DNA from 3 places in the Rhizobium sp. GW821-FHT14E12 genome. Region 3 is predicted to be linked to each of the others. Evidence: riboswitches for the same ligand, from Rfam matches in the RefSeq annotation. Region 3 holds a riboswitch; each other region holds the start of a gene.
What was found. Region 3 has a riboswitch for cobalamin ahead of AC1RO0_RS30735 (aromatic ring-hydroxylating oxygenase subunit alpha). Riboswitches for the same ligand answer to the same signal wherever they lie in the genome.
Positions count from the first base shown of each region.

Region 1: it holds a riboswitch for cobalamin, as region 3 does, so the genes downstream of both, nrdH (glutaredoxin-like protein NrdH) here and AC1RO0_RS30735 (aromatic ring-hydroxylating oxygenase subunit alpha) in region 3, are expected to answer to the same signal.
Region 2: it holds a riboswitch for cobalamin, as region 3 does, so the genes downstream of both, AC1RO0_RS09255 (ABC transporter substrate-binding protein) here and AC1RO0_RS30735 (aromatic ring-hydroxylating oxygenase subunit alpha) in region 3, are expected to answer to the same signal.

Region 1 is NZ_JBXAPH010000010.1:109,210-118,914, forward strand. It holds gene nrdF (class 1b ribonucleoside-diphosphate reductase subunit beta) at 1-21, opposite strand, end outside; gene nrdE (class 1b ribonucleoside-diphosphate reductase subunit alpha) at 38-2,191, opposite strand; gene nrdI (class Ib ribonucleoside-diphosphate reductase assembly flavoprotein NrdI) at 2,161-2,574, opposite strand; gene nrdH (glutaredoxin-like protein NrdH) at 2,589-2,810, opposite strand; cobalamin riboswitch at 3,059-3,285, opposite strand; gene AC1RO0_RS27255 (hypothetical protein) at 3,593-3,949, shown strand; gene AC1RO0_RS27260 (response regulator transcription factor) at 4,044-4,652, opposite strand; gene AC1RO0_RS27265 (sensor histidine kinase) at 4,655-5,719, opposite strand; gene AC1RO0_RS27270 (ABC transporter ATP-binding protein) at 5,845-7,176, opposite strand; gene AC1RO0_RS27275 (ABC transporter permease) at 7,200-8,960, opposite strand; gene AC1RO0_RS27280 (hypothetical protein) at 9,068-9,286, opposite strand; gene AC1RO0_RS27285 (M24 family metallopeptidase) at 9,646-9,705, opposite strand, start outside.
Region 2 is NZ_JBXAPH010000002.1:225,076-234,780, reverse strand. It holds gene AC1RO0_RS09270 (class I SAM-dependent methyltransferase) at 1-774, opposite strand, end outside; gene AC1RO0_RS09265 (ABC transporter ATP-binding protein) at 777-1,607, opposite strand; gene AC1RO0_RS09260 (FecCD family ABC transporter permease) at 1,604-2,632, opposite strand; gene AC1RO0_RS09255 (ABC transporter substrate-binding protein) at 2,629-3,660, opposite strand; cobalamin riboswitch at 3,845-4,078, opposite strand; gene AC1RO0_RS09250 (bifunctional sugar phosphate isomerase/epimerase/4-hydroxyphenylpyruvate dioxygenase family protein) at 4,347-6,236, opposite strand; gene AC1RO0_RS09245 (shikimate dehydrogenase family protein) at 6,242-7,060, opposite strand; gene AC1RO0_RS09240 (ABC transporter ATP-binding protein) at 7,061-7,780, opposite strand; gene AC1RO0_RS09235 (ABC transporter ATP-binding protein) at 7,784-8,527, opposite strand; gene AC1RO0_RS09230 (branched-chain amino acid ABC transporter permease) at 8,524-9,498, opposite strand; gene AC1RO0_RS09225 (branched-chain amino acid ABC transporter permease) at 9,495-9,705, opposite strand, start outside.
Region 3 is NZ_JBXAPH010000019.1:23,324-33,028, reverse strand. It holds gene AC1RO0_RS30760 (acyl-CoA dehydrogenase family protein) at 1-1,481, opposite strand, end outside; gene AC1RO0_RS30755 (transporter) at 1,801-2,802, shown strand; gene AC1RO0_RS30750 (BA14K family protein) at 2,878-3,363, opposite strand; gene AC1RO0_RS30745 (glycoside hydrolase family 25 protein) at 3,581-4,585, shown strand; gene AC1RO0_RS30740 (FAD-binding oxidoreductase) at 4,683-5,771, opposite strand; gene AC1RO0_RS30735 (aromatic ring-hydroxylating oxygenase subunit alpha) at 5,775-7,019, opposite strand; cobalamin riboswitch at 7,118-7,321, opposite strand; gene AC1RO0_RS30730 (ACT domain-containing protein) at 7,536-7,949, opposite strand; gene AC1RO0_RS30725 (DUF6656 family protein) at 8,054-8,665, shown strand; gene AC1RO0_RS30720 (L-threonylcarbamoyladenylate synthase) at 8,724-9,698, shown strand.

The DNA.
Region 1 (9,705 bases), on a different contig from region 3:
GGTTTTCACTTGGATATTCATCTTGTTCCCCAGGGTATCAGAGCGCGCAGGACACGCAGCCCTGCACTTCCGTGCCGGACAGCGCCATCTGGCGAAGGCGGATGTAGTAGATGGTCTTGATGCCCTTCTTCCAGGCGTAGATCTGCGCCTTGTTGATGTCGCGGGTCGTCGCGGTATCGCGGAAGAACAAAGTCAACGACAGTCCCTGATCGACGTGCTGGGTGGCCGCCGCATAGGTATCGATGATCTTCTCAGGCCCGATTTCGTAGGCGTCCTGATAGTAGTCGAGATTGTCGTTTGTCATGAAGGCCGCCGGATAATAGACGCGGCCGATCATGCCCTCCTTGCGGATTTCGATCTTTGAGACGATCGGATGGATAGAGGAGGTCGAGTGGTTGATGTAGGAGATGGATCCCGTCGGCGGCACAGCCTGCAAGTTCTGGTTATAGAGGCCCGATGTCATCACGGCCTGCTTCAGCTCCAGCCAGTCTTCCTGCGTCGGAATGTCGATGCCTGCGGTTTCGAACAGTGTTCCAACCCGCTCCGTTGCAGGCTTCCATTCCTGTTCGATGTATTTATCGAAATAGTCGCCAGAGGCGTATTTCGAATTCTCGAACCCCTTGAAGCTGCGCTCCCGCTCCACTGCCAGGCGATTGGAGGCGCGGATGGCGTGATAGGTCACGGTATAGAAATAGATATTGGTGAAATCGACGCCTTCCTCGGAACCGTAGAAAATCCGCTCGCGAGCGAGATAGCCATGCAGGTTCATCTGGCCGAGACCGATCGCATGGCTCTCATCATTGCCCTTTTCGATCGAGGGCACCGACGAGATGTGGCTCATGTCGGAGACCGCCGTCAGCGACCGTATTGCCGTCTCGATTGTCTTGCCAAAGTCGTCCGAATCCATGGCCGCGGCGATATTCAGGGAGCCGAGATTGCAGGAAATATCCTTGCCCATATGCTCATAGGAAAGATCGTCCCTGTAGGTGCTTGCCTCGCTCACCTGAAGGATTTCGGAGCACAGGTTGCTCATGGTGATGCGCCCGGCGATCGGATTGGCGCGGTTCACCGTGTCCTCGAACATGATGTAGGGATAGCCGCTCTCGAACTGGATTTCGGCAATCACCTGGAAGAAATCGCGCGCCTTGATCTTCTTCTTGCGGATACGGTTGTCGGCCACCATCTCGCGGTATTTCTCCGTCACGGAAATTTCCGTGAAGGGCACGCCATAGACGCGCTCGACGTCGTAGGGCGAGAACAGGTACATGTCCTCGTTGTTCTTCGCGAGTTCGAAGGTGATATCAGGGACGACAACGCCGAGCGACAGCGTCTTGATCCTGATCTTCTCGTCGGCATTCTCGCGCTTGGTGTCCAGGAACCGCATGATGTCGGGGTGATGCGCGTTCAGATAGACCGCGCCCGCCCCTTGCCGGGCACCGAGCTGGTTGGCGTAGGAGAAGCTGTCTTCCAGCAACTTCATCACCGGAATGATGCCGGATGACTGGTTTTCGATATGCTTGATCGGCGCGCCGGCCTCGCGGATGTTGGTGAGCGAGAGCGCGACGCCGCCGCCGCGCTTGGAGAGCTGAAGCGCCGAGTTGATCGAGCGTCCGATGGACTCCATATTGTCCTCGACACGCATCAGGAAGCAGGAGACCAGTTCGCCGCGCTGCTTCTTGCCGGCATTGAGGAAGGTCGGGGTCGCCGGCTGGAAGCGGCCAGCAATGATTTCGTCGACCATGTCCTTGGCAACCGATTCATTGCCCTGCGCCAGGGTCAGCGCCACCATGCAGATGCGGTCTTCGTAGCGCTCGAGGTAACGTTTTCCGTCAAAGGTCTTCAGCGTGTAGCTGGTGTAATATTTGAACGCCCCGAGAAATGTCGGGAACCTGAACTTCTTCGCATAGGCGTGATCGAAGAGATCGCGCACGAAGTTGAAGGAATACTGGTCGAGAACCTCGCGCTCGTAATAGCCCTCGGTCACCAGATAATCGAGCTTCTCTCTGAGGTTATGAAAGAAGACGGTGTTCTGGTTGACGTGCTGGAGAAAATACTGCTTCGCCGCCAGCCGGTCCTTGTCGAGCTGGATTTTGCCGCCCTCGTCGTAAAGGTTCAGCATGGCGTTCAGCGCATGATAGTCGAGCTGCGTTTCGGTGGCCTTCACCGGGCGTTCGTGTGTGAGCGTGTCCAAAATCGTTCCAATCCATCTCTGACATTGGCGACGTCCTCTTCCGTGCCGATCAGCTCGAACCTGTAAAGATACGGCACCTGGCATTTGGCGGAGATGATGTCGCCGGCGATCCCGAAGGTCGCTCCGAAGTTGCTGTTGCCCGCGGCGATCACGCCTCGGATGTTCGATCGGTTCTCCGTTTCGTTCAGGAAACGGATCACCTGTTTTGGAACCGCGCCCTTGCCGCTGTCGCCGCTATAGGTCGGCACCACGAGGACGAAGGGCTGGTGGACACGGAAAAGCTCATCCGGACGGGCCGGTATTCGCACGGCGTCCAGGCCGAGCTTGCCGATGAAGCGATGGGTGTTCTCGGACCGGCTGGAGAAATAGACGATCTGCCCCATCGACGGCTGTTCCATCAGGCAAGCGCGCTGATCATGTCGGGCCGGAAGCCCGCCCAGTGCTGCTCGCCCGCGACGACCACCGGGACCTGGCGGTAGCCGAGGCCCTGCACCAGTTCGAAGGCGGCATCATCGATGGAAACATCGATGATCTGATAGTTGATGCCGTGACGGTCGAGTGCCCTTGTGGTTGCGGTGCATTGGACGCAGGCGGGCTTGCTGTAGACGGTGATGCTCATGATTGTCCTCGTATCTTTGAAAGGCGCACGATATCGTTCGGACATCCGCCGATGCCCGTTCGAAGAAAATGAAGATGGGTCAGCACACGCCCGGATTCGGACGTGGACGCGCGGCTACTCGCGCAGGGACTGGCTTGATAAATTCGACATGGACTTCACCCCGAAGTTGACTGATCGCAGGAGTTCGGGGAGGCGTGTACGAGCGGCGTCATTCCGCAGTACATCGCGACCTTCCGGACACCCCGCCCGTGGACGTTTTGTTTGAGGCAGGTCTCCTGGCTCGCGGGTCGTTGCATCGATCCTCGCCTTCCCGAAACATCATGCTTCAGTGGCTTTCGCTGGATAGATGCTCGCCGCTTACAGTTGCGGGGGCAGCTCCGGAATTGCGGCGCCCATAATGGACAGTCGCGCACCGTATTCCCGTCTTAGCCTCCAATCCTTGCGAATCGGAAGAACCTCGAACACTAGATATAGTAGACGAGGTTGGAATTTCGTCAATCGATATGATGACATGCCGTCGCGTTTCGTGGGGATAGAGCAACGCCGCCCTTGGGGAGGCGTTGCTTTCCTTCGTTCCGTTGCCTCTTCCGGTGAGCCAAATTCCCGTGCTTGCCTTCACTGGTCACAACCCTAGTTTTCATATCTGGGGAAATACAGCATTATGGGGCGGTATTTTCGGGGACGATCGCGTTGGGACTGTATGAACGGTTTGTTCGGATAGCGTTCATGTTGAGTGCAATATCACCCATCCATGCCATCGATATCAAAGTGAGGAGCGAAGGATGTTTAGACGTTTTGCACGAGTTTCTTTCATCGCGTTGGCCGGCTTGGCCGCAACGCAATTGATGCCGTCTGTCGCCATGGCGCAGTATTACGGCGACGATGACGGATACAGGCAGCCGCCAAGATGGGACCGCCGGCAGGATCAGGACTGGGATGGTCCGCGCAGGGATCGTGACCGTGGTGACCGTGGTGGTTGCAGCCGGCGCGACCTTATGGATGCCGCCCGCCAGGAAGGTTTCCGACGCATTGATTCGGTCGAAAACAATGGGCGACGCATTGTCGTTCGCGGCTGGAACGACGGTGGCCCCGACCGCATGGTCTTTGCCAATCGACGCGGCTGCCCGGCCCTCAATTGAGGCGCAGGCATTATCCGCCGCGACCAATGTAGCCGGCGGGCCGAAGCATGGCGCCAAGGCATGATTTCGATCGTGCCTTGGACAGGCATTCCAGCTATCCGAGCGCGTCGGCCATCCTGATGAGGTCGGCGACGGATCCCGCTTGCATCTTGCGCATCGCCTGGCCGCGATGAACCTTCACCGTGATTTCGCTCAGGCCGAGTTCGGCGGCGATCTGCTTGTTGAGGCGTCCGCGGGCGACGAGCGCCATCACCTCACGCTCCCGCACCGTCAGCGTCGCAAACCGCTCCCGCAGATCGGTTGTCGCAGCGTCCTGGCGAAGCCGGGCGCGATCTTTTTCCAAAGCTTGCCGAAGGGCGTCGAGAAGATCCTGTTCCCGAAAGGGCTTGAGCAGAAACTCCGTAGCCCCGGCCTTCATCGCCCTCACGGACATAGGCACGTCGCCGTGGCCGGTCAGGAATATGATGGGCAAGGGATTGCCGGTCCTTGCCAACTCGTCCTGGAAATCAAGGCCGCTTGCATCCGGCATCCTGACGTCAAGGACAAGGCAGGACGGACCATCGGATCGCTGGTGGCCGAGGAAATCCCGTGGCGATGGGAAGCTGCTGACGTCATAGCCGACCGAGCGCAGGAGGCTGTCCAGTCCGTTCCGGACGGATGGATCGTCGTCGATGACGTAGATGGTCGGTTTCTGCTCCGGCATGGTCATCCTCTCACTCCAGTATCCCACGGCAGGATGAAGCCGAACACCGCGCCATGCGGGAAGTTGGGCGCCGTATAGACCGTGCCGCCATGCGCCTCGACGATCGACCGGCTGATCGCCAACCCCATCCCCATTCCTGTCGTCTTGGTCGTGAAGAAGGCTTCGAACATCTTGTCGGAAGTGGCTGGCGGCACGCCCATGCCGGTGTCGCGCACGCTGACCGTTATCTTCTTGTCGTCAGCTGCGGCGCTGACCAGCAGTTCGCGTTTCTCCGCATCGACGCCCGCCATCGCTTCGATGGCATTGATGACGAAGTTTAGGATCACCTGCTGCAGCTGGACTCGATCGCCCGTTACGGATGGTAGATCGTTGGCAAGTTCGGTGCGCAGCAGGATATGGTTTTCGCGAATCTCGCCACGGACGAGCGCCAACGCCTCGGTGATCGTCTCGGCCATGTCGATGCTGTCGCGCGATGGCGCTGTTCGCGCAACCAGGCTGCGGACGCGGCCGATCACCTCGCCGGCGCGGCCCGCATCCTTGACTATCCTGTCGAGCGCGCGCCGTGCTTCCTCCTGGTTGGAGGGTGCCGCCGACAGCCAGCGTAGCGCGGCGTTGCCATTGGCCACGATCGCGGTGATCGGCTGGCTCACCTCATGGGCGATGGAGGTGCTGAGTTCGCCCATCGTCATGATACGCGACATCCGCGCGAGTTCGGATTGCGCCTGCCTTGCCCTTGCCTCGGTCGCCTCGATCCGGATCGCCAGATAGGTGGTCGCGGCGATCGCAAGCAGGCTTATGGCCCCGTTCACCATGCCGGATTGGGAATTTCCATGCCGTGTCAGACAATAGCTGACTATGGTGAGGACAGCACAGGCGATCCCCACGACCATGACGGCCCCGGGCCGGCCGGAGCGCACGGAGATGAGGATCACCGAGACATAGAGCACCGCAAAGGCGATCTCCAGATTGGTTACCGTGTCGGCAACGAAGATCAGGGCGGCGAGCAGCGTAATGCCCAGCCACATCAAGGGCGCCTCGACCAGATATCGCAGGACCTCGCGCCTCATATCGCCTTACCCTTCCCACCCGAATCCGCCGCTGCACATGCGACGGCAGGGTGCACGATCGGAAAGCCATGAGCAATGCCGACCATTGCGGTGGGCCAATGGTCGGCCATGATCAGGCGTGGTTCTCAGCTCGGGTTTTCAAGCGTGAACAGGTCTGCATTCTCGTCATAGGCGAAATATTCGGCATAACGAGCCCAGTTCGTCACGGCTTTCAGCGTGGTATCGGCATAATCCTCCGACATGTAATCCTCGAGCTCGTCGCGAAAACGCCGGGCCGGCGCGCGATGGGTCGGCCGCTCGTCGAGGACGCGGCGGATATGGGCGGCGAGCGGCACATAGGTGGCGAGATGCTGTTCGAACAGGCGCTTGCGTTCGTCGACGTCGCTGTCGAAGAAGCGCAGGCCCGGGGCCGTCAGCCGGATATCGCCGCCTTCCAGATCGGCAAAGCGCAGCAGTTGCAGTGTTTCCGCGACCGGGAAGAGATCGTCGATGCCGAGATGGAGATGGGCTGCAAGCGGCGGCAGGTCGGCCTGTCCCCGGTAGGGTTCGGCCGCGACCGTCTCGATCAGGCCGGACATCAGGTTGGTCGATACCCGCGGCAGGGCCATGGCGATGCCGGTGCCCGGGAACAGCCCGTCGCGCGCCGTGGTGCCGGTCTTCGCGGTCATCCGTGCATAGATGTCCTCGACCAGCATCCGGAAGGTGGGGTCGAGACGGTTGCGCGGCTGCGGCAGGTCGACGCGAATTTCGGCGATGACGCGGCCGGGGTTTGATCCGAAGATCAGGATGCGGTCGCACATCAGTACGGCCTCTTCGATATTATGCGTCACCATCAAAATGGATTCGATCGGCATCCGGCCTTCGCACCACAGATCGAGCAGATCGGTGCGCAGTGTCTCCGCCGTCAGCACGTCGAGCGCCGAAAAGGGCTCGTCCATCAAAAGGACTTTCGGGCGCACGACAAGGGCGCGGGCAAGGCCGACGCGCTGGCGCATGCCGCCCGACAGTTCCTTCGGATAGGCGCTTTCGAAACCGTCGAGGCCGATGAGGTCGATAGCGGCAAGCGCCCGCTTGCGCCGTTCGGCCGGTGCGACGCCCTGGGCTTCGAGGCCGAGTTCGACATTCTGCAGGACCGAAAGCCAGGGGAAGAGCGCGAAGCTCTGAAAGACGACGGAGACGCCCGAGTTAGGACCGGTCACCGGCTTGCCTTCGAAGGTGACCTCGCCCTTGCTCGGCCGGATCAGGCCGGCGATCGCCCGCAGCAGCGTCGACTTGCCGGAGCCGGAGCGCCCAAGCAGTCCGACGATCTCGGCGGATCGAAGCTCCAGATCGACATTGTCCAGCACGACCAGCGAGCCGGAGGCGCCCTTGTCATAGATCTGGCAGACCTGCTTGGCCGATACCAGCACGGTGCCTTCGGCAATTCCTGCCTTCTTCGTGAGTACGGTGTTTTCCATGATTGTTACTCCGACTGGAATGGTTAGTTGAGACGCAGGCGGCGTTCGGCGAAGACGTAGAGCGGTCGCCACAGGGTTCTGTTCAAAAGCGTGACGAAGAGCGACATGACCGCGATACCAAGGATGACGCGCGGGTAGTCGCCGGCCTCCGTGGCCTTGGCGATGTAGGAGCCGAGGCCGAAGGCTTCGAGCTTGGTGTGGCCCCAGCTCACCACCTCGGCGACGATGCTGGCGTTCCACGAGCCGCCCGACGCCGTCAGCGCGCCGGTGACGTAGTAGGGAAAGATCCCCGGCAGAATGGCGCGCCGCCACCAGGTCCATGACCGAAGCTGGTAGACGGAGCAGGCTTCCTTCAGATCTGTCGGAAAGGCGCTGGCGCCGGCGATGACGTTAAAGAGGATGTACCATTGCGTGCCGAGTACCATCAGCGGTGAAAGCCAGATGTTCGGGCTCGCACCGGTCGCGACGATCGCAATGACTGCGAAAGGAAACAGCACGTTGGCGGGAAAGGCCGCGAGGAACTGCGCCACCGGCTGAACACGCTCGGCAACGGCTGGCCTCAGCCCGATCCACACGCCGATCGGCACCCAGATCACGGACGCCACCGCGATCAGCACGAGCACGCGCAGCAGCGTGACGAGACCGCCGCTAAAGGCTTCCCACGCGTCGCTCCATGTGAGCGTCTGGCTGACGAAGGCAAAGGCGGTCCAGATACCCCAGATGCCGACAATAGCAATCAGGGCGAACCAGGCATAGTCGAGCATGCGTGTGGCCATGGCATTGTCTCGCCTGACGACCGGTGCCTTGCGGGCCATGGCCGGCAGTCGGACGAGCATCAGTCTGCCCCATGCCCAGGCAAGCGGTCCCATCAGGTATTTCAGCAGACGCGTGCGCTGGATCAGCGAATAGACCCACGAGCGGGGCTTTTCCTGCCCGGCGGTCTGCTCGAACCGGAACTTGTCGGCCCAGGCGACGATCGGCCGGAAGAGAAGCTGGTCGTAGAGCACGATGACGGCGCCCATGGCGAGGACCGCCCAGCTCACGGCCGCAAAATCCTGCTTGTCGATGGCAACCGCGAGCCAGGAGCCGAGGCCCGGCAACTGCACAGTAGTATTGCCCACGGTAATCGCTTCGGAGGCAACGACGAAGAACCAGCCGCCGGACATCGACATCATCGTGTTCCAGATGAGGCCAGGCGCCGAAAAAGGTGCTTCGAGCCGCCAGAACCGCTGCCAGGCGGAGAGACCGAAACCACGGCTAACCTCATCGAGATCGCGCGGCACCGTTCGCAACGACTGATAGAAGGAAAAGGCCATGTTCCAGGCCTGGCTGGTGAAGATCGCGAAGACAGACGCGCATTCGGCGCCAAGCTGGCTTCCTGGGAAAATCCCCATAAAGAAGGTGACGGTGAAGGTGAGAAAGCCGAGCACCGGCACGGATTGCAGGATATCGAGGGCCGGGATGATGATCATCTCCGCCCGCCGGCTTTTGGCGGCCAGCGTCGCGAAAACGAAGGTGAAGATCAGCGAAGCCCCGATGGCCGCGAACATCCGCAGCGTCGTGCGCAGGGCATATTCCGGCAGCCGCGCAGGGTCGAGCGAGATAGGGGCGCTTGCCAGGCCTTCTAGCGGCGCCCGCATTTCGGCTGCTCCGTGCACAGCGAGCACGGCCAACGCCGCGACGAAGGCGAAGGCGACGAGATCGTAGCCGTTCGGCAGGATGCGGGTCCGTGCCAGTTCGGCAACGGCGCTGTGCCCCCGACGATCATTGGAAAGAAAGACCATGTGATAACCTCATGGAAGAATGAGAGAGTGTCGGCGATATGCCCGCGCGACGTGATAAAGGCTGCAATCGCCGGTGCGATGTTCGTCAAAGGGAAGATGGACGACCCTCAAGCCGCCCGATGGTTGTCCATGCGACGACTACCGTCCTCCTCGACAGGCGCCTGGGCCTGCGTGGTCCAACGGCATTCCAGCTTTCCGCTCAGCGGATTGGTATGCCAGACGGCAACAAGGACCGGGCGCGGCAGTCGGGAATTGGCGGGCAGTGCCCGAGTAACTGGAAATCTGGATACGGACGTGCGTCCGCGAAAAAGAACGATGTTGTTCATGGTTCACCTCCTCGGTCCGCCGACGGCGGTCCGGGCGACGAACCGGACAGGCTAGGCCCGACCGGCGCTCGCCCGGGCGGTTGCGCCGGGAGCGGTCCAGGTTGTTGCGATGACCATCCGGCGGCGGCCGGATGCCGCAACCGGACAGCGACTAGGGTAGCTGTCCATTGGCTTCTTGATCTGTTGTTTCGGTAACCCCGCGCACTGCGTCGTGGGGCATGGCCGTCATGTCATGGAGGGGGATGGGCGGTCAATCAGGCGTTGGTGCACCGCGATTATACCTTGGTATAGGTGGGGAGGTTTGTCCCCGTTGATCAGGCCAATCGGGGGCGGCAAGCGCCGCCGCCGTGATCGGGCGGCTAGCCGGAGATCAATAGCTGCCGGGCAGTTGATGTCAGCCTTTTGCCGCCTTCAGGTGT
Region 2 (9,705 bases), on a different contig from region 3:
ACGGGGCCGCGTGCAGCAGAGGACGAAACGCCGATAAAGCAGCGTCCGCAGCCGATTTCTCAGATTGGTGGTCCGTCGCTGGGCAGCGGCGATCGGTAGATGGGAACCGATCTCTATGCCCTCGAAGCCTGCGGCTTCAATCAGCGGCGCAAGCCTTTCCACGGTGAGCCCGGCGCCAAACGGCAGCCGCCCCATGATGCTCTGATGCCGGTCGCTCATCGCGCCGTCATAGTGTGGATCGATCCCGGCCACGCGGTCGATCAGGCCGATGGCGAAAGAGGCGAACCGTCCGACAAGCGTGGGCTTCGCCCAATCGCCGTCAAAGATCAGAAGCTTTCCGCCCGGCTTCAGAACCCGGTACCAGTCCGCGAATGCCTGATCCGGTTCCGTCAGCGTCCAGACGAGATGGCGGCAAACGACGGCGTCATAACCGGCATCAGGCTCCATCGTCCGTTCCGCATCGGCGAGGATAAAGTGCACACCTTCCCGCTTGGCATGTTTACGGCGTGCAACCGCGAGCATCGCCTCGGAGAAATCGAGCGCCGTCACTTGATGACCAAGAGACAGCAACACGTTGGTCACCTCTCCTGTACCACAGGCAAGCTCGAGTACCTTCAGCGGCGCGCGGCCAAGACCGCGTTCAACTGCCGCGGCCCAAGCATTCAGTTCTGGCCCAGGAGGAATTCGGTGACCGAAGGCGAGGTCGAAAGTCTTGGATCGTTCCGACCAGTATTCACGGATATCTTCTTTCAGATGATGATTATGGCCCTGCATGTTTACGACGCCCTGGCCTTGGCGCCCTCGGGCTGGATGTCATCGATGACGCGTAATGACCGGCGCGGAGCCGCCGTCGCCCGGTAGCGGATCAAGCAGCCGCCGTCATTATCGTGCTCCACCTCGACATCCACGCCAAACACATCGCGGATGCATTTCGCCGTTAACACCTCACACGGCGTACCGAGCGCCACCAGTCTTCCATTGTTCATGACGGCGAGGCGATCGCAGAACATGGCGGCGTGATTGAGATCATGCAAGGCTGCGACCACGGTCAGGTCCTGCCGGCGCACAAGATCCAGCAAGCCGATCTGGTGGCCGATGTCGAGATGGTTCGTCGGCTCATCGAGGAGCAGGATCTTTGGCTGCTGTGCGAGCGCGCGGCCAATGTGCAATCGCTGGCGCTCTCCGCCCGAAAGCGTGTGCCACAGCCGGCCGGAAAGATGGAGCATGTCGACATTGGCAAGGGCAGCTTCGACGATCGCGTCATCCGTCGCCGACCAGGGCGATAACGCACCGAGATAGGGCGTGCGGCCGAGTTCAACGGCCTGTCTGGCGGTGATCCGCTCGCCGGTATCTGCCTGTTGCTCCACCAGGGCCAGACGCCGGGAGAGTTCGCGCCGCCCGAGAGAGTGGATCGGCGTGCCATCCACGAGGATCTCCCCGGTCTTCGGCTTGCGGATGCCGGACAGCATCATCATCAGGCTCGTCTTGCCTGAGCCGTTCGGCCCGATGATGCCGAGAAACTCGCCAGCACGGACATCCAGCGATATATCCTGCACAATGGCTTGCCCGCCGGCATTCCACGAAACATTCCGTGCCGACAGGTTCATGCGCGTGCTCTCTTCTGGCTCAAGATCAAGGCGAAGGCGGGCGCTCCGACAAGAGCGGTGATCACCCCGATCGGCAGGACCTGGCCGTGTATCAGGGTGCGCGACAGGATGTCGGCCGCAATCATGAAGATGGCACCGATCAGGGCCGCTGCCGGCAGAAGCACGCCATGGCGAACACCCACCAGCATCCGCGCCGCGTGCGGGATGACCAGTCCGACAAAGCCGATGGAGCCGACGATCGACACCATGACGGCGGTCATCATGGCGGATGTGCCGACGAGCACGAGATAGGTGCGACGCACCGAAATGCCGAGCGAGGCCGCCGATTCTAAGCCGAAGGTGAAGGCATCGAGCGACCGGGCATGCCAGAGGCAGATGATGAGCCCCAGTAGTGCGGCGGGAATTGCCAGCCAAGCATCCGGCCAGCGCACGCCGGAGAGATTGCCGAGCAGCCAAAACATGATGCCGCGCGCCTGTTCGGCCGTCGCCGCCTTGGTGACGATGAAGGAGGTGAGCGCATTGAAGAGCTGCGAGCCCACGACCCCCGCCAAAATGATCGCGGCCGTCCCACGCCCGGCCCTGACGGCCAGCAAGGCAACGAGGGCGAAGGCGACGAGCGCACCGAGGAAAGCGCCCATCGGCATCGTCAGGACGCCCGCGCCCAGCCCGAGGATCGCGACACCGACGGCGCCGGTGGAGGCGCCGGCGGAAATTCCGAGAATGTAGGGATCGGCCAGCGGATTGCGCAACAGCGATTGCAGCACGACGCCGGACAGGGCCAGTGCCGCCCCGCAAGAGGCTCCAACGACCGCGCGGCTCAGCCGATAGCTCCAGACGATACCCTCATCGATCGGTTCGAGCGGATAACCGGCGCCCCAAAGCCGATTGGCCACGGTCTTGGCGACGGTCTCAAACGGGATCGAGGTCTCGCCGATCGCCGCGCCCAGCCAGAGCGCGGCAACAAGAATGGCGAGCGCCAAGGCGATTGTACCCGTTCGCCCGATCGATGAAAGAGCGCGACTCACTGTGTCAGGCCGGCCGCAGCGATGGCGTCAGCAAGCGCCTCTATGCCTTCGATGGTACGAATGGTCGGGTTCATCGCCTGCGCATCCATCTCGAAGATATGACCACTTTTGACGGCGGGCATCAGGCTTGCGACAGGATCCTTTTCCAGGAATTTCCGCTTAGCCTCCGCGCTATCCAGCGGATAACGGCGCCGCTCCATGGCAGCCGCCACGATCATGCTTGGATTGGCCTTGGCAATGGTCTCCCAGCCGACGGTCGGCCACTCATCATCGGTCTCGATGACATTCTTGATGCCGAGCGCCGACATGATGTAGCCCGGCGCGCCGTTGCGGCCCGCCACATAGGGATCGGCATCCTTGGCGCTGGAAAACCAGAAGACGGCGGAAAGCTTGCCCTGTGCGGAAGCAACCTTGGCACGGGCTGCCGCTTCGCGCTGCTTCAGATCATCGACCACTTCCTCGCCCTTGTCCTGCACATTGTAGATCTTCGCGAGATCGCGGATCTCCTGATAGACGAGACCCATGGTGAAGACCTGATGGCGAACGCCGTCACTGGAGGCGGAGTTCTCCTTGCCGACGCAATCCGACGGCGAGGTATAGACCGGGATGCCCAGCTCTTCGAACTGCTCCGGCTTGGCGACCACGCCTTCCGGCCCGACCTGCCACTGGAACTGAACAGTGACGATATCCGGCTTCTTTCCGACGACGCTTTCGAAGCTCGGATCGTTGTCGGCAAGGCGCTCGATCTTGGCGTTGACATCCTCATAGCCCTTGAGCACCGGCCCAACCCAGAGTGCTGTGCCGACCACCTTGTCGGCAACACCGAGGCGATAGAGGATTTCCGTCGTGCTTTGGCCGATAGAAACCGTGCGCGACGGCGCCTTCTGGATGGTGATCTGCCGGCCGCAATTCTGGAGCGTGAGAGGGTAGCTGGTTTCAGCCGCTCCCGCCTGCCCCGGCAAGCCGGCGACGATCAACGACATGGCAAATAAACCGGCGCGCAATGGCCGCTTGAAAATGGTCTTCATCATAATTCCCCGAAGTGATGTGAACGCCGCCCGAAAAGGGCGGTGGTGAAGGTCAGAATGCCCAACAGGCAGTCCGAGCGGTCGAATGATCGTCAAAATTCGGGGAAGGCAGCGCACCAAGGCGCTGCGAAGCGTGAAGGATAGTCATGTCCTGCTCCTGTTTCGGGCATCCCCGCCCGTGACATTGGATAGATCTTCGACGGCAGGTCTCCTGGCTCACGGATATCAGTCGTCCATCTGCCTTCCCGCATCCGATCGACGCAGTGGCACGGCACCTTTCGGCGCCACGAGGATGGACGGCAATCCGCTTACAGTTGCGGGGGCAGCCACGGTCTCAGTCCCTTTTGGGTCGTCCTCACCGTGTTCCCTATTAATCCCCTCGGAGTCATCGTCGGGGAACCGTCGCGTCCAGTTATGCCAAGCACGACGGTTGCGTCAAGCTGCGAAGACGCCCACTTGAAAATACCCCTCGCGACCATCGTCGATCTCAGTGTCATGGTAAACCAATTCGGTAATGTAATAACATTACACTCGCTATCAAACTTTCTGGCGCCTGTCCAGTTCACATGATCCAATCTGTGAAACGCTGGGAATTATTAGCCGATACCGGCACCATCAAGCAGTGCCATGCGTGACGGCCGGCCGACGGCTCCGCACGGAAACGATAATCCGGCTACGGGTCACATTCATTCTCTTGGCAGGCCTTCCGGCCGGAGATGCTTCTTGAGTGCGGCGATGCGGAAGATGGCATTCGGGGCGCCATATCCCCGGTAACCACCGCGCTGAACGATCTCGAAGAAGAAGCCCTCACCGAAGGTGCCGCTATAGAGCTGGAAGAATTCGCCGTGCTCGTCGCGGTCGTAGAGAATGTTCTCTGCCTTCAGCCGCTCGGTCAGTTCCGGATCGAGACCGAAGCGCGCTTCGACATCACCGTAATAGTTCGGTGAGATGGGCAAGGGCTGGAAACCGTTCTTCCTCAGTGCTTCCGCTGTCTTGAAAATGTCGTCGGTCTGGAAGGCGAGGTGCTGCACACCGGAGCCGAACTTTTCCGCGATGAAGTGACCGGCGAGCGTCCGGCGGTTCTCCGCGCCGTTCAGCGTGATCCGCAGCGTGCCGGCGTCATTTTCCACCACCTGGCTACGCACCACGCCGGCCGGATCGATGATGTCGACCATCGGCGTCTTGTGGGTTTCGAAGATCGAGCTGTAGAAGAGAAGCCAGGTCAGCATTTCATCATAGGCGACCGTCTGGGCGATGTGGTCGACATGCCGGAGGTGGGCCGGCACGACCTCCACATCGTCCTCGACGGCCAGGAAATCGATTTCTGCGAAATGGCCGAGATCGCCCTTGTCGTCGATGAGATAGATCAATCCGCCGCCGACGCCGCGGATCGCTGGCATCTCCACTTCACCCGGGGCAACCGGCTGGCCGAAGGGCTCAGCGCCGAGAGCAACGGCGCGGGCAAGCGCAGCCTGGGCATCGTCTACGACAAGCGCCATCGCATAGGCCGAAGTGCCGTGCACGGCAAAGGAGGAATTGGCAAATCCCGCTCTGTCGGTATTGACGAGAATGCGGATATCGCCCTGCTGAAAAAGACTGACCGTCTTCGTCCTGTGCACCGCGACCTTGCGGAAGCCGAGCGTATGCAGGAGGCCGGTGAGATCGCCCGCATCGTCCTCGTCGGTGGAAAATTCCACGAAGCCCACACCTTTTACCGGTACGCGCTCGGGCATAGCCGGGACGCTCAGACCGCTGGCATTGGGATTGCGCCGCACCTGGTCACCGAGATAGATCAGCGAGCGATATCCGTCGGCAGCGATTGAGCGCGACGAGCCACCGCGGAACTGGTCGTTGAAGATTTCCAGCGAGAAATAGCCATCATAGCCGGTCTCGGCGACAGCCGTCGCAAAGGCCGTCACGGGCAGATCGCCCTCGCCCGGCATATTGCGGAAATGCCGGCTCCAGTAGAGCAGGTCCATGTCGATGAGCGGCGCGTCCGCCAGCTGGACGATGAAGATCTTGTCCTTTGGAATGGAGCGGATCGAATTGATGTCGATCTTGCGCGACAGCGTGTGAAAGCTGTCGAGGATCAGGCCGATATTGGGATGGTCGGCCCGACGCACAATTTCCCACGCGTCACGATGGTCGTTGATGTGCCGGCCCCAGGCCAGCGCCTCGTAGCCGACCTTCAAGCCGCGCTTCGCGGCGCGCTCGCCGAGTTCATGGAAATCGGCCGCCGCCCGGTCGATGCCGCCGAGCGAAGCCGGCGAGACATTGGAGCAGACCAGCACGAGATCGGTGCCGAGTTCCTGCATGACATCGAACTTGCGCTCCGCCCGGTCGAAGGTCCGAGACCGAAGCGGCTCCTGCATGCCCTCGAAATCACGGAAGGGCTGGAAGAGCGTGATCTCCAGCCCGTGGTCGCGCACCATCCGCCCGACATCGGCCGGACTGCCGTCGAAAGCCAGGAAATCATTCTCGAAGATTTCCACCCCGTCGAAGCCAGCCCGCGCAATCGCCTCAAGCTTTTCCGGCAATTCCCCACTGATCGATACAGTCGCAATCGACGTCTTCATTGTGGTCAAACCTCCTTGTCGGGGTTAAGTCCCCAGAATGATATCTGTGCTTCGAGCTGCGCGAGCGTCATTTGCGCGCCGGGCTGTATGCGGATGCCGCGCGCCTCGGCCGCTCGCAGCCAATCGGTCACCTCAGGCTTGGTCACCGCTTCCGCGACCATCTGCAAATCGGGAAGGGAATCGAGTGGGAACGGATGAAGATCGGTCGCCGACATGCCGGTCGGCGACGCATTGATGGCGACATCCACCTTGAGGCCTTCCGGAAGATGATCGAACACGGCAATCGCCGGATGATCTGCCCGTATCCGGTTGACGACACTTAGGCTCTTGGCCGGATCCCTCTCGATAATGACGATGGCGGCCGCGCCGGCTTCCGCCAGTGCATGGATGATCGCCGAGCCCGCGCCACCGGCACCGACGACCAGAACGGCCTTGCCACCGAGAGCCATGCCGTTCTGCTCCAGAGCGCGTACCATGGCCACCCCATCGAGCATATCCCCGCTTAAGCTCCCATCGCCATTGCGCCGGATGGTATTGACCGCCCCGGCCTTTCGGGCACGCGGGGTCAACTCGTCCACTGCGGAAAACGCGACCAGCTTATGCGGCATGGTCACGGACAGCCCAGCGCAATTGCCGGTGCCGCGCAGGCTCTCGATAAAGGCTCGCACGCGCTCCGGCTCGATATCGACCGGCACCATGACCGCATCGACATGATGCGCGGCAAACCATTCGTTCATCGGAACCGGCGACTTTACCTGCCGCACCGGATGTCCGATCAGAGGAACGAAGCAGGTGTTGCCGGTTATCGAGGGGAGCGCGGACATTCAGGCCTCCTCTAGATGGGCGCCAAGGAAAAGCTGTCCCACGCGTGGGTCGGAAAGCAGCTTGTCGGCCTTGTCATGCATTCTCGTTCGACCCTGCTCCAGCACGAGACCATAATCCGACATGGCAAGTGCGGCCTTCGCATTCTGCTCGACCATCAGGATGGTGACGCCCTCGTCGCGCAGCCTGATCAGCGTCCTGAAGGTCTCGCTCACCATCTGCGGCGACAGCCCGATCGACGGCTCGTCGATGAGGATGAGCTTCGGATCGAGCAACAGGGCGCGGGCGATCTCCAGCTGCTTCTGCTGGCCGCCCGACAGGGTGATGGCCTGATCCTTCTGCTTTTCCTTCAGGATCGGGAATTGTTCCATCACCTCTTCGATGCGGCGGTTGATCTTCGCCTGGTCGGACGATGAGATCCCTCCGATTTCGAGATTGTGGCGCACCGACAGCATCGGAAACAGGTTACGCCCCTGGGGGACATAGGTCACGCCCCTTTGCAACATCGTGGCCGGCAGACTGCCGGTGACATCGCCGCCATCCAGTATCACCTTGCCGGAGCGGATCTTCAGCAGGCCGAAGATCGCCTTGAACACCGTCGATTTGCCGGCCCCGTTCGGGCCGATCACCGTCGTGATGGTCCCCTTCTCGATCTTGAACGACGTGCCGTTCAGGATCGTCATTTTGCCGTAACCGCCGTAGACATCCTTCAGTTCCAGCATGGTTCAACCTCCGAGATACGCTTCGATGACCGCTGGGTCATTGCGGACGGTTTCGGGATCGCCCTCGGCAATGATCTTGCCGTTGGCCAGAACGATGATACGGGTGCAGAGCGACATGACGAATTCCATGTTGTGCTCGATCACCACGAAGGTGGCGCCCCGCTCCCGGTTGAAGGCCTTGAGGCGCTCCTTGAGATCGGCCAGCATGGTGAGGTTCACGCCGCCGGCTGGCTCATCGAGCATGACGAGTTTCGGTCCGGCCATGAAGGCCATCGCGGCATCGAGCAGCTTCTGTTGCCCATAGGAGAGCGAACCCGCCTTTTCGTGGGTCTGATGTCCGAGCCGGAAGAACTCGATCATCTTCTTCGCCTCCTCGGTGAGGCCGGCATCCGGCTTGCCGATGAGGCGCGAGAGCATGGTTCCGTGATGCTCCTGTCCCGCCAGGATGATGTTGTCGAGCACCGTCATGTCGGGAAAGACCTGCAGCATCTGGAAGGTGCGCCCTACACCGAGCTTGTTGAGATCGCACGGGCGTTTGCCCGCAACGTTCTTGCCGTCGACCAGCACCTCACCCTTCGTGGCCAGCAACTGACCGAGGATGCAGTTGAAGAGGGTCGACTTGCCGCTGCCGTTGGGACCGATAAGACCGAGGATTTCGCCTGGGTGAACGTCGAAGGAGACGTCTTCAACCGCTTTGACACCGCCGAAATGTTTGCTGACGCCCCGGACCGAGAGAACAGGGTTCATCGCGCGGCCTCCCAGGTGGTCTTGTTGGGCTGCTGGCGGAGCGTCCACCGGGTCTTTAGCCGCTCGACGAGACCGAACAGGCCGGATGGGCAGAAGATCATCAGCGCGATCACCAGGGTCGCGTAGAGCATGAGATAATAGCCTTCGGTGAAGCGGAAGAACTCCGGCGCCAGGATGATCAGCAAGGCACCGAGGATAGGCCCGAAGAAAAAGCCGGCCCCGCCGACGATGACCATCAGAAGCACGCGCAGCGAAATGGCCAGGCCGAAGGATTGCGGATCGATGTACTGCGTCAGCTGGGCCAGCAGCGCGCCGGCAAGACCGCCGAACGCGGAGCCGATGGCAAAGGCCAGAAGCGTGATACGGCGGATGTCCACGCCAAGACTGTTGGCGCGCACCGGATTTTCGCGCAATGCCTTGAAGGCCCTGCCCCAGGGCGAGCGGATGATCCCGTAAAGGGCGAATGCGGTCAAAACAAACAGCGCAAGTACGAAGAAGTAGAACGGGATCGGACGCTGTGTCGCAAACCCGAAAATGACAGGCCGGGCAATGCCGGCAATGCCGTAGGTCCCGTTGGTCAGCCACTCCTCATTGCGCAGCACCAACACGACCAGAGCATTGAACGCCAGGGTGATGAATGCCAGGAAATGGTGCTGAACGCGAAGGGCGGGATAGCCGAGCAGGAGGCCGATCGCGAAGCAGGCCAGCATCGAGGCGAGCATGGCGAGAGGCCAGGGGACGCCGGCCATTGTGGTTAGCGCGGTGATATAGGCGCCGATCGCCATGAAGCCGGCTTGAGCCAGCGAGACCTGCCCCGCATAGCCGAGCGTCAGGTTGAGCCCCATGGCGGCGATGGAAAATACCAGCCACGAGCAAAGCACGAGGATGCCATAGTTGCTTTGCGTAAAGGGCAAGGCAATGAGGATCAGAATGCCAATGGCGATCAATATGAGCTTACGAGCAGCGGTCATATCGTACGTCCCTCCGCCTTGCCGAGCAGGCCCTGCGGCCGCACGAGGATGATGACGATGAGAAGGATCAGCGGGATGGCCGAGCGATAGGATGCCGAGACATAGGCCGCCGACAGATTATCGACCACGCCGATCAGCAGCCCACCGACAATCGCACCCTTGATCTGATTGAAGCCACCGACAATCGCAGCGATGAAGGCGATCAGG
Region 3 (9,705 bases):
TTGAGCCGGTCGGCCGTCTCGCCGAAACCGTCGAGATTGGATTTGGCGACGGCATCGGCGGTCGCGCGCAATTCGGTGATGAAGCCCCGCACATGGTCGCCGTTTGCAACGGTTAGCTTGCGCGTGACGAGGTCGATCGCCTGGATGCCGTTGGTGCCTTCATAGATTGGCGCGATGCGGGCGTCGCGCAGCAGGCGGGCGGCACCGGTCTCCTCGATGAAGCCCATGCCGCCATGCACCTGGATGCCGAGCGAGGCGACGTCGACACCGGCATCGGTGGAAAAGGATTTGGCGATCGGCGTCAGCAGCGCTGCACGCTCCTGCCAATAGCGCGCCTTGTCCGCATCGCGGTGCGACATGTCGATCGCCTCGGCGCAGGCATAGCAGATGGCGCGCGAACCCTGCGTCAGCGCCTTCATCGTCAACAGCATGCGGGCGATGTCGGGATGTTCGATGATTGGGCTCATGCCGAAAGCCGTCGTGCCGGGCGCCCTGCCCTGCGTGCGCTCTTTTGCGTAGGCGATGGCCTTCTGCGTCGCGGCCTCGGCAATCGCCACGCCCTGAATGCCAACGGCAAGGCGCGCATTGTTCATCATGGTGAACATGCAGGCGAGGCCCTTGTTCTCCTCGCCAACGAGCCACGCAACCGCGCCTCTCTCATCCCCGTATTTGCCGTCGCCATAGATCATCGTGCAGGTCGGCGAGCCGTGGATGCCGAGCTTGTGTTCCAGCGAATGGGCGAAATAGTCGTTCCGCGCACCGAGCGAGCCATCGTCGTTGACGAGGAATTTCGGCACGAGGAACAGCGAAATGCCACGCGTGCCGGCCGGCGCATCCGGAATGCGGGCGAGTACGAAATGGATGATGTTCTCGGCTGCCTCGTGGTCGCCCCAGGTGATGAAGATCTTCTGGCCGAAGAGGCGATAGGTGCCATCGTTGTGGCGATCGGCCCGGGTGCGCAGCGCGCCGACATCGGAACCGGCATGTGGCTCTGTCAGGTTCATGGTGCCGGCCCATTCGCCGGTCACCAGCTTGGCAAGATATTTGCTCTTGAGGTCTGCGCTGCCATGGGCAACCAGCGCCTCGACGGCGCCCATCGTCAGCGTCGGCGCGAGACCGAAGGCCATGGAGGCGGAATTCCACATTTCCAGCGTCGCGACATTCAGCATGTGCGGCAGGCCCTGCCCGCCATATTCTTCCGGCGCGGTCAGCCCGTTCCAGCCGCCAGCGATCCAGTCGCGATAGAGTTTTTCCCAGCCATCGGGCAACACCACCTTGCCATCGACAAGCCTGGCGCCCTGCCGGTCGCCGATCTCGGCCAGTGGCTCCATCTCATCGCCGGCGAAACGGCCGGCTTCGGTCAGGATGGCATCAAGGACATCGCCGCTCAGGTCGCCGAGACGCCCCTCCTTCATCGCCTGCCCCATGCCGGTGACATGCTTCAGCGTGAATGCGATTTCTTCGACAGGCGCCTTGTACATGGTGTTTTCCTCCGCAGTGATGATGCCGACAGTCTACCTCACCCAGATCATCGGCCGCTTGTTGTCTATAGCTAATTGATTTTTACGTAAGCGTCAATTTTAGGAAATGGATGTTAGATCAAAATTGCGACCGGCTCGAACTGATGTCTCCAGCTCCGGCCGACGGGAAGAATTTCGAACTACCCGACCGTCCCGGCCGACAAAAGCCGCGGTATTTTCGCCATTCCGCGCGATTGTCCCCCTGCCATCCGCACTTGCATAAACAATCGTCATGAACAATGACTATGGCAACTCTCTTGATAATGCGAAACCTCCGGCCATGAACACGATCACGACAGCCAACAGGATCCCGGGTTTTGTCTGGGCCTACCGCTTCCCTCCCGGCGCGGGTAAGGCCGAACGGCTATCCGAGGACATGCAGCGCACGGGATTGTTCGACGGCGAAGGTTTCGTCTGGCTGCACCTGAACCTTGTGGACGCCCGTGTCGCCGCATTTCTCGAAGAGGTCCCCGGGCTGAACGAGCCCGCCCGCATGGCGCTGACCACGCATGAGACCCATCCGACGATCACCGTCGACGAGCAGATGCTGTTCGGCACGCTGGTCGATTTCCAGCGCGACTTCGATCAGGAGACGAGCGACATCGGCTGGCTGCATTTCGTGTTCACCGACCGCTTCCTCATCACCACCCGGCTGCAGCCACTGCGCAGCGTCGAACGGGTACGCATGGCTGTGGAGAAGAATGCCGCGAAATTCACAAATCCGATCGACCTCTTCGAACTGCTGGTCGTCGAGTTCCAGCGCACGCTGATCTCGCTGGTCATCGAGATTACCGAGGAGCTGAACCTCATCGAGGATTTCGTCTATGACAATGCGCCCCGCGACGAACGGCGGCGTCTGGCGCCGGTGCGCCGGACAATCGTGCGGCTGCATCGGCATCTGCGCACGGTGCTGACGCTGATGCGGCGGGCAGCAGCCTCCGACGATGAGGAGATGCCGCTCGGCTTCGAGGACGTCGCGGGTCGGCTGACCGGGCGGCTGGAATCGGTCGACCATGACGTCTATGCGCTTCAGGAGCGTGCGCGCCTGCTGCATGAAGAAATCGACTCGAAGCTCTCCTCCGAGATTAACCGCCACCTCTACATCCTGTCGATCATGACGGCGCTGCTGTTGCCGCCGACGCTGGTGACCGGCTTTTTCGGCATGAACACGTCGAGCCTGCCGTTTTCAGGCGGTGGCGCCGGCACGGAATATGCCGTTGTCCTGATCATCGCCTCCATGCTGCTCGCCTGGTGGCTGCTGAAGCGGGTCAACATTCTCTGACACCGACAATCGGCCAAGAAAAAACCGCCCGGTGGATCACCGGGCGGCTTGTTTCGACAGATCCTGATCTCTCGCTCAGAAATAGGGCGAGTAGCACTGCCGGCGCGGGCCATTATTGGGCTGGAACGTGTTGTCGTAAGACCGATAAGACCGATAGCGCGCGTAGCACCAGTCAACATGGCGCGGATTGACGCCGGCAGCGCGCGGCGGAGCCGCATAGCGCGGCTGGCTGGCGATCGCCCCGCCGATCAGGGCGCCGGCACCGAATGCGGCCAGCGGGAACCAGTAGCCCTCGTGATAGCGATAACCGCGACGATAGTCCCGGTAGCCACGATGACCGCCATACCAACCCTCACGATAGTAGCCACGACGATAATAGCCGCCACCGTAACCACCACCATACTCGCGCCATTGAACCCGCTCGACGCCGGCAGGCGCGGCCTTGTCCGCCGCAACAACGGGTGCGGCAGGCATCTGCATTGCGAAGGACGGCGTGAAGCTCGTCAGAGCCACGGCGGCCGAAAGAGCGATAGTCGCAATTCTCGCACGGAAACCAAGCATTTACTTCTCCATTCCCTGGCTTGTCTTGTGCTCAAGCAAACAATGTTAAGTATCGGGGACAGCCCCCCTTACTGCTCTGCGCATCCACAAGTCGCGCGGACATTTAGTCCAACCTTAAATATGCACCTATTTAAGGCCTTATGCACAGACTCCACGGTAAATTTATAGCGATCTCATTCTTAACCCGGGATTAACCACTCATCCTTACCCTCAATTCATGAAGGGATACCGGCAGACTCACCCTCTGATTTGCAGTCTCCTGATGGTCCTGGCGTTGCTGGGACTGGCCTCCAGGCTTGCGGCCGGTGAAAGCCAACCCTGGACCGATCCGCAGAACGCTCTCATCATCGATGCCTACGAGCTGAACACCATCGACTGGGAGCAGCTCCTGCAGGACAAGCGCATCTCCGCCTTCATCTCCAAGGCTTCCGACGGCCTGCCCGAGAGCTTCAGCTGCACCGGCGACCATGCCGGCGACACCTTCGCGCACTGCAAGACCATGTGGCGCAAATATGCGGTCAGCCGCGAGCTCTATCAGACACGGCGTATGCTGGCGAAAATGAATGGGCTGCTATGGGGTGCCTATCATCTCGGGCGGCCGGGCAATCCGGTCGATCAGGCCAATCATTTTCTCGATTACGCCGATCCGAAACCGGACGAACTGATGGTGCTCGATATCGAGGGCCTGGACGTCCTGCGGTATATGTCGCTCTCCGACGCGCAAGTCTTCGTCGGCCATATTAAGGTGAGGACCGGGCGCTATCCGATCCTCTATACCAACCACAACACCGCTCAATACATCGCCGACCACCGCCAGGATTATCCGATCCTGGCGCGGCTGCCGCTATGGTATGCGCGCTACAAATCCGACCTGAAGGGCACTTTCCCGCTCGGCAACTGGGACACTTATGCCCTCTGGCAATTCGCCTCCTCCGACAATTGTTCGGACAAGAGCTGCCCCTACCGGGTACCGGGGACCCTGAAGGACATCGACGTCAATGTCGTGCCGATGACCAAGCTGCAACTGGCCAAGGTCTGGCCGCAGGGCGATCTCCTGCCCGCCAAGCCGATGCCGGCGCCCGACATGATGATCGCCGAGGCGCCGCGCTGTGTCGAGCCGTTGCAGACGCTCGTATCATTGATGATCGACCCGGTCGTCACCGCCTCGACCCAGCAAAAGACACCGGTCGAGGTCAACGAGCTGAACTACCAGGATTTCTAGAGCGGTTCAGCGCTTCATAGAATCGCTTCACCGCTCTATCCAGTTTTTTGACACAATTCCGGACGGAAAACCGCTGCGCACTTTTCCTGGAATTGCTTTAGGCTTCGATCTGAACATCCGTCTTCGGACGCGAACAGCAAGCCAGGATGTAGCCTTCCTCGATCTCGTCGTCGAGAATACCGCCATTGTGGCTCATCTCGACCTCGCCCGAGAGCTTCATCACCCGGCAGGTGCCACAGAGACCCGACTCGCAGGCCGCACCGATACGCACGCCGGCGCCGCGCGCGGCTTGCAGGATCGTCTGGCCGGGCGCACAGGGAACATCCTTGCCGGCCATGGTGAAGCTGATCGACGTCGCCGCTTCCGTGGAGGCGTCATCGCTGACTTCGGCCAGCGGCGTTGCCGCCTGCGCTGGCTGGAAGCTTTCCTGATGGTAGCGCGTCATGTCGAAGCCGTGGGCTACCAGCATGGAACGGACGGCGTCCATGAAGACTTCCGGGCCGCAGCAGAAGATCGTGCGGTCCATGAAATCGGGCGCCAGCAACCCGATCTTCGCCTTGTCGATACGGCCCTTCAGCCCCGACCAGAGATCGGTGCGGCCGCAGCCTTCGACAATGAAGCCGAGATCGAGGTTCGGCATGAAGCGGGCGAGATATTCCAGCTCCGAGCGGAAGATGATGTCGGCGGGGCTGCGCGAGCAATTGATGAAGGTGATGTCGGACAGCGGCGCGGTATCGGACATGTAGCGCGTCATCGCCATCATCGGCGTGACGCCGGAGCCGGCGGAAACGAAGAGATATTTCTCGCCGGGATGACGGACATGGCTGAAATCGCCAAGCGGACCGAAAGCCTTGACACGCATGCCGGGCTTCAGGTTCTCGAACATCCAGCGCGTGCCGATGCTGTCCTTCTGCGCCTTGACGGTAATGGCGATCGAGAGCGGGCGCGACGGGGTCGAGGACAGCGTATAGGTACGCATGACCGGCTCCGCAGCCGCTGGCAGCTCCAGGGTGACGAACTGGCCCGGCAGATAGCGGAACCAGTTATCCTTGTCGGAGCGGAAGGTGAAAGTCATCACATCGGGTGCTTCCGGCGTTGCCGAAAGGCATTCGAGCAGATGCTGCCTGTCGCTCCAGGGCTTCATCTGGTCCAGGTGCTGATGGCGGAGGGAGACGGTCATGTTCATAACTCAGGCAACCGCCGACAGCTTGGCTTGATCGCCCTGCAGCCGGTTGATCATGAAATTCGCGTACCATTCGACGAACTGCATCACGCCGCCTTCATCTTCCGGCGAATAGGGTCCGGGCTGGTAGGCGGGCGAGCGGATGCCGAAGGCATTTTCCTCGACGATCCGGCGGTCCTGATCGTTGGTCTCGGTCCAGACGTGGGTGAGTTCGTCGATGTTATAGTCGACCCCTTCGACCGCGTCCTTGTTGACGAGCCACTTGGTCGTGACCTGCGTTTGTTCGGGGCCGAGCGGCAGCACACGGAAGGTGATCGCATGGTCGGCAAGCACATGGTTCCATGTCGTCGGATAGTGGAAGAGCAGCAAGGTGCCTATATGGCTTTCCAGCACGTCGTTGGAGAGCGGCCGCTGCACGGCGCGCGCGCCCGACATGGTGTAGCTCTCGGCATCCTGGATGAGCGGCATGCGTGCGGCGCGGAACTGGCCGGACGGCGACATGCGGAATTCGCTTGGAAGGTCTGCCGCCTCGCACTTCGCCCAGTGCGCCGAAATCACCGGATCGTCCTTGGCGCCCTGCACGCCGGTCGCGCTCGGCGCTTCCGGATAGGTGCGGCAGAGTTCGGGATGGTTGGCCGCGCAATGATAGCATTCGCGATTGTTTTCCCAGACGAGCTTCCAGTTGCCCTTCTCGATGATCGTGCTTTCGAAGGCGACCTTGGTCTCGCCGAGGCGGTGGCGGACGAGATAGGGCTCGACCATGGCGCGGAACGGCGCGAAGTCCGGCGCCTGATCCGCAAGGCAGATGAAGATATAGCCGCCAACGCTTTCGCAATGGACCGGCTTCAGCGAGAACTCGCTCTTGTCGAAATCCTCCGGCATATGGCGGGCAAAGAGCAGGCTCCCGTTCAGTTCGTAGGTCCACTGATGATAGGGGCAGACCAGCTTTGCCGAAGAACCGCGCTCGGACGTGCAGACGCGCGAGCCGCGATGGCGACAGCTATTGTGGAAGGCGCGGATGACCTGATCGCGACCACGAACGATGACGACGGGATAGTCGCCGATCTGGACGGTGAAATAATTGCCGGCGCGCGGTACTTCGCAATCATGGCCGATGAACAGCCAGTCGCGATAATAGATCATTTCCATATCGAGCTTGAAATAATCCTGATCGGTATAAAAGGGCTGCTCCAGGCTGAAGCCCTCACGGCGGTTCTTCAATTGCCGCAAAACGTTGCTGCTGATGTCCATTTGCCTATCCTTGCGCGGTAGCGATCAGCAGGCAGAGGACATGCACGATCGGCCGCGAACGACCGCAACGCAATGTCCCGACCGCCCGCCGCGGTCAGTAAATCAGTCTCCCCAAGGCTGGTTTCCGGGCTCTGGAGCGGTCCCCTTAGAGGACCCCATGGCACCTTCCCAGGCTATCTCTGCCCAGTGGCTTCATTCGCCATGCCTTACTCCACCACCGTTGCGGGGGCAGCGCCGGATTTCGACCGGCTTCCCAATTCTCCGCCCCCCTAGCGGGCGGCACCTTGAGATTGATACCATCATAATCCGCGCCCTTCTCGCCGCTCTGCTGCAATGCGACATCCGCTTCGAAATTGACGACAGACCAAAGAAGAGTTTCACGGAGACGGCGGAATCAAAATATCGGAAGACAATTCAAATCCTTATGCGTCCACGAGCAGCATCGTTTTCTACTCGGACAGCACAGCAACGGTGACGCTTTGTCTTAATTGCGACAAAGCCGTTTGCGAGCACACCTCAAACTGGGCGTTGCCCAGCCGAAAGCGCCTGTAGCGCCGCCATTGCACGCGCGGCATCGGCCGCCGGCACGAAGATATGATCATGGTAATAACCGGCAACGACATTGGCGCTGATCCCCTCGTTTCCGAGCGCCGTCGCAAAGGCAGCCGTGAGACCCACGGCCTCCAGCGAGGAGTGGATTTCGAGGGTGATCATCCGCATCACCGACTCGGCCGGGAGCCCCGCTTGTCGAGCCGCCTCGACCGGCAAGATCAGCGTCACACCCTCCCTTTCCTGAAACAGTCCAACCGGATTCATATGGATGTAATCCGCCAGCGACGAGGCGGGCACGCTGCAATAGACGAGCTCACCCTCGACGAGATCAGGCTTCATGCCGGCAAGCAGCTGCTTGAGGTCGGTAATGCCAGGCATGGTTCTTTCCCTCTTCAACAATCCGCCGACAAAGGCACGCGCTTCAGCCCGGCTCAAGCTAGGCAATCTATCATGTGGTATTCAGACCTCCATGGCGAGCCGGCATGGCAAAGCTCAGATATTTCGATGCCAAGAAACCCGCCGACCCGGAGCCGACGCTGCCGGCACCCGGATATACGGAATTCCTGCGCACCGGCCGCATCAACCGCGACAAGACGCATTGGCTCGCCGAGGAGCGACGTTACCTCACCTTCGAGGAAGTGGCCGAACGCACGGCGAACAAGCTCAGGAGTGCGGGCGAAACGACCCATGGCCGGCTCAACAGCTTTCACCAGTCGATCCGCTTTCCCAAACTGATCTTCCATCACACGCTCAGGGATACGCCGCATCTCGGCTATTGCCACGTCACGGCGGCGCGGACGCAATTCGCGCAGTACGAAGAGGTGAGCTGGGCCTTCTACATCGCCAATTTCTTCGCCCGCCTCGGCCAGAATGACAATTTCTTCGAAGACATCAGCCTGAAATATTCGCGGATGTATTTCGCCGTCGCCATAAGGCCGGATGAGGACGTTTCAAAGAAGAAGCTGACGATCAATCGCGACGTGCGCGGCAACGGCGTGCTCTTCCACACCCATGATCCCCAGATCGCCGTCCGCAATGTGCTGCTGCTCGGCGCGCGCAACGAACAGCTCCGCGACATCATTCGCCAGCTTTGATCATTGATCCCCAAACTTGAAAAGCATAAGAACGGCCTGAACGGCAATCGGTCAGGCCATGGCGCGACATATAGATATTCTCCAGCATCCAGAGGCGGCAATAGCGGCGGCAACGGCAACTCTCGCCGAAGGTCTGCCAATCGGGCTGCCGACCGAGACGGTTTACGGGCTTGCCGCCGACGCCACCAACCCCGCCGCCATCACCCGCATCTACGAGACCAAGGGCCGGCCGCGCTTCAATCCGCTGATTTGCCATATGAGCGACCTCGCCATGGCCGAGCGCTATGCGATCTTCGATCCCATCTCGCGTAAGCTGGCGGAAGCCTTCTGGCCCGGTCCGCTGACGCTGGTATTGCCGCTGCGTCCGGAGAGCGACATTCATCCGCTGGCGACTGCCGGGCTCGATACGGTCGGCATCCGGATACCCCAAGGCTTTGCCGGCGAGCTAATCCGCGCTTTCGGACGGCCGCTTGCCGCTCCCAGCGCCAATACCTCCGGCAAGATCAGCGCCACCAGCGCCGATCATGTCCATGACGATCTCGGCGAGCGGATCTCGCTGATCCTCGATGCCGGAGCTTCGGTCGTCGGTGTCGAGTCGACCATCGTCAAGGTCGAGGACGGCGAGATGCGCCTGCTCAGGCCCGGTGGGCTGGCGGCCGACGAGATCGAGCGGATCGCGGGTCAATTGTTGAAACGCAAGAATGGCGCGTCGGCGGCCATCGAAGCGCCGGGGATGCTGGCCTCGCATTATGCGCCGGGTGCCGCGGTGCGACTCGACGCCACCGCCGTTTCCTCAGGCGAAGCGCTGATCCGCTTCGGCAGGCCCGATATTGCCGGCATCGAGACGGCAGCGGTCGTGCTCGACCTCAGCCCGTCCGGCGATCTTGCCGAGGCCGCCGCCAATCTTTTCGACTTCATGAAGCGCGCCGATGCCAGCGGCGCTGCGACCATCGCTTTTTCCAACATTCCGGACGAGGGCCTCGGCGAGGCCATCAACGACAGGCTGCAACGCGCGGCCGCGCCGAGAGAGTAAATCCGAC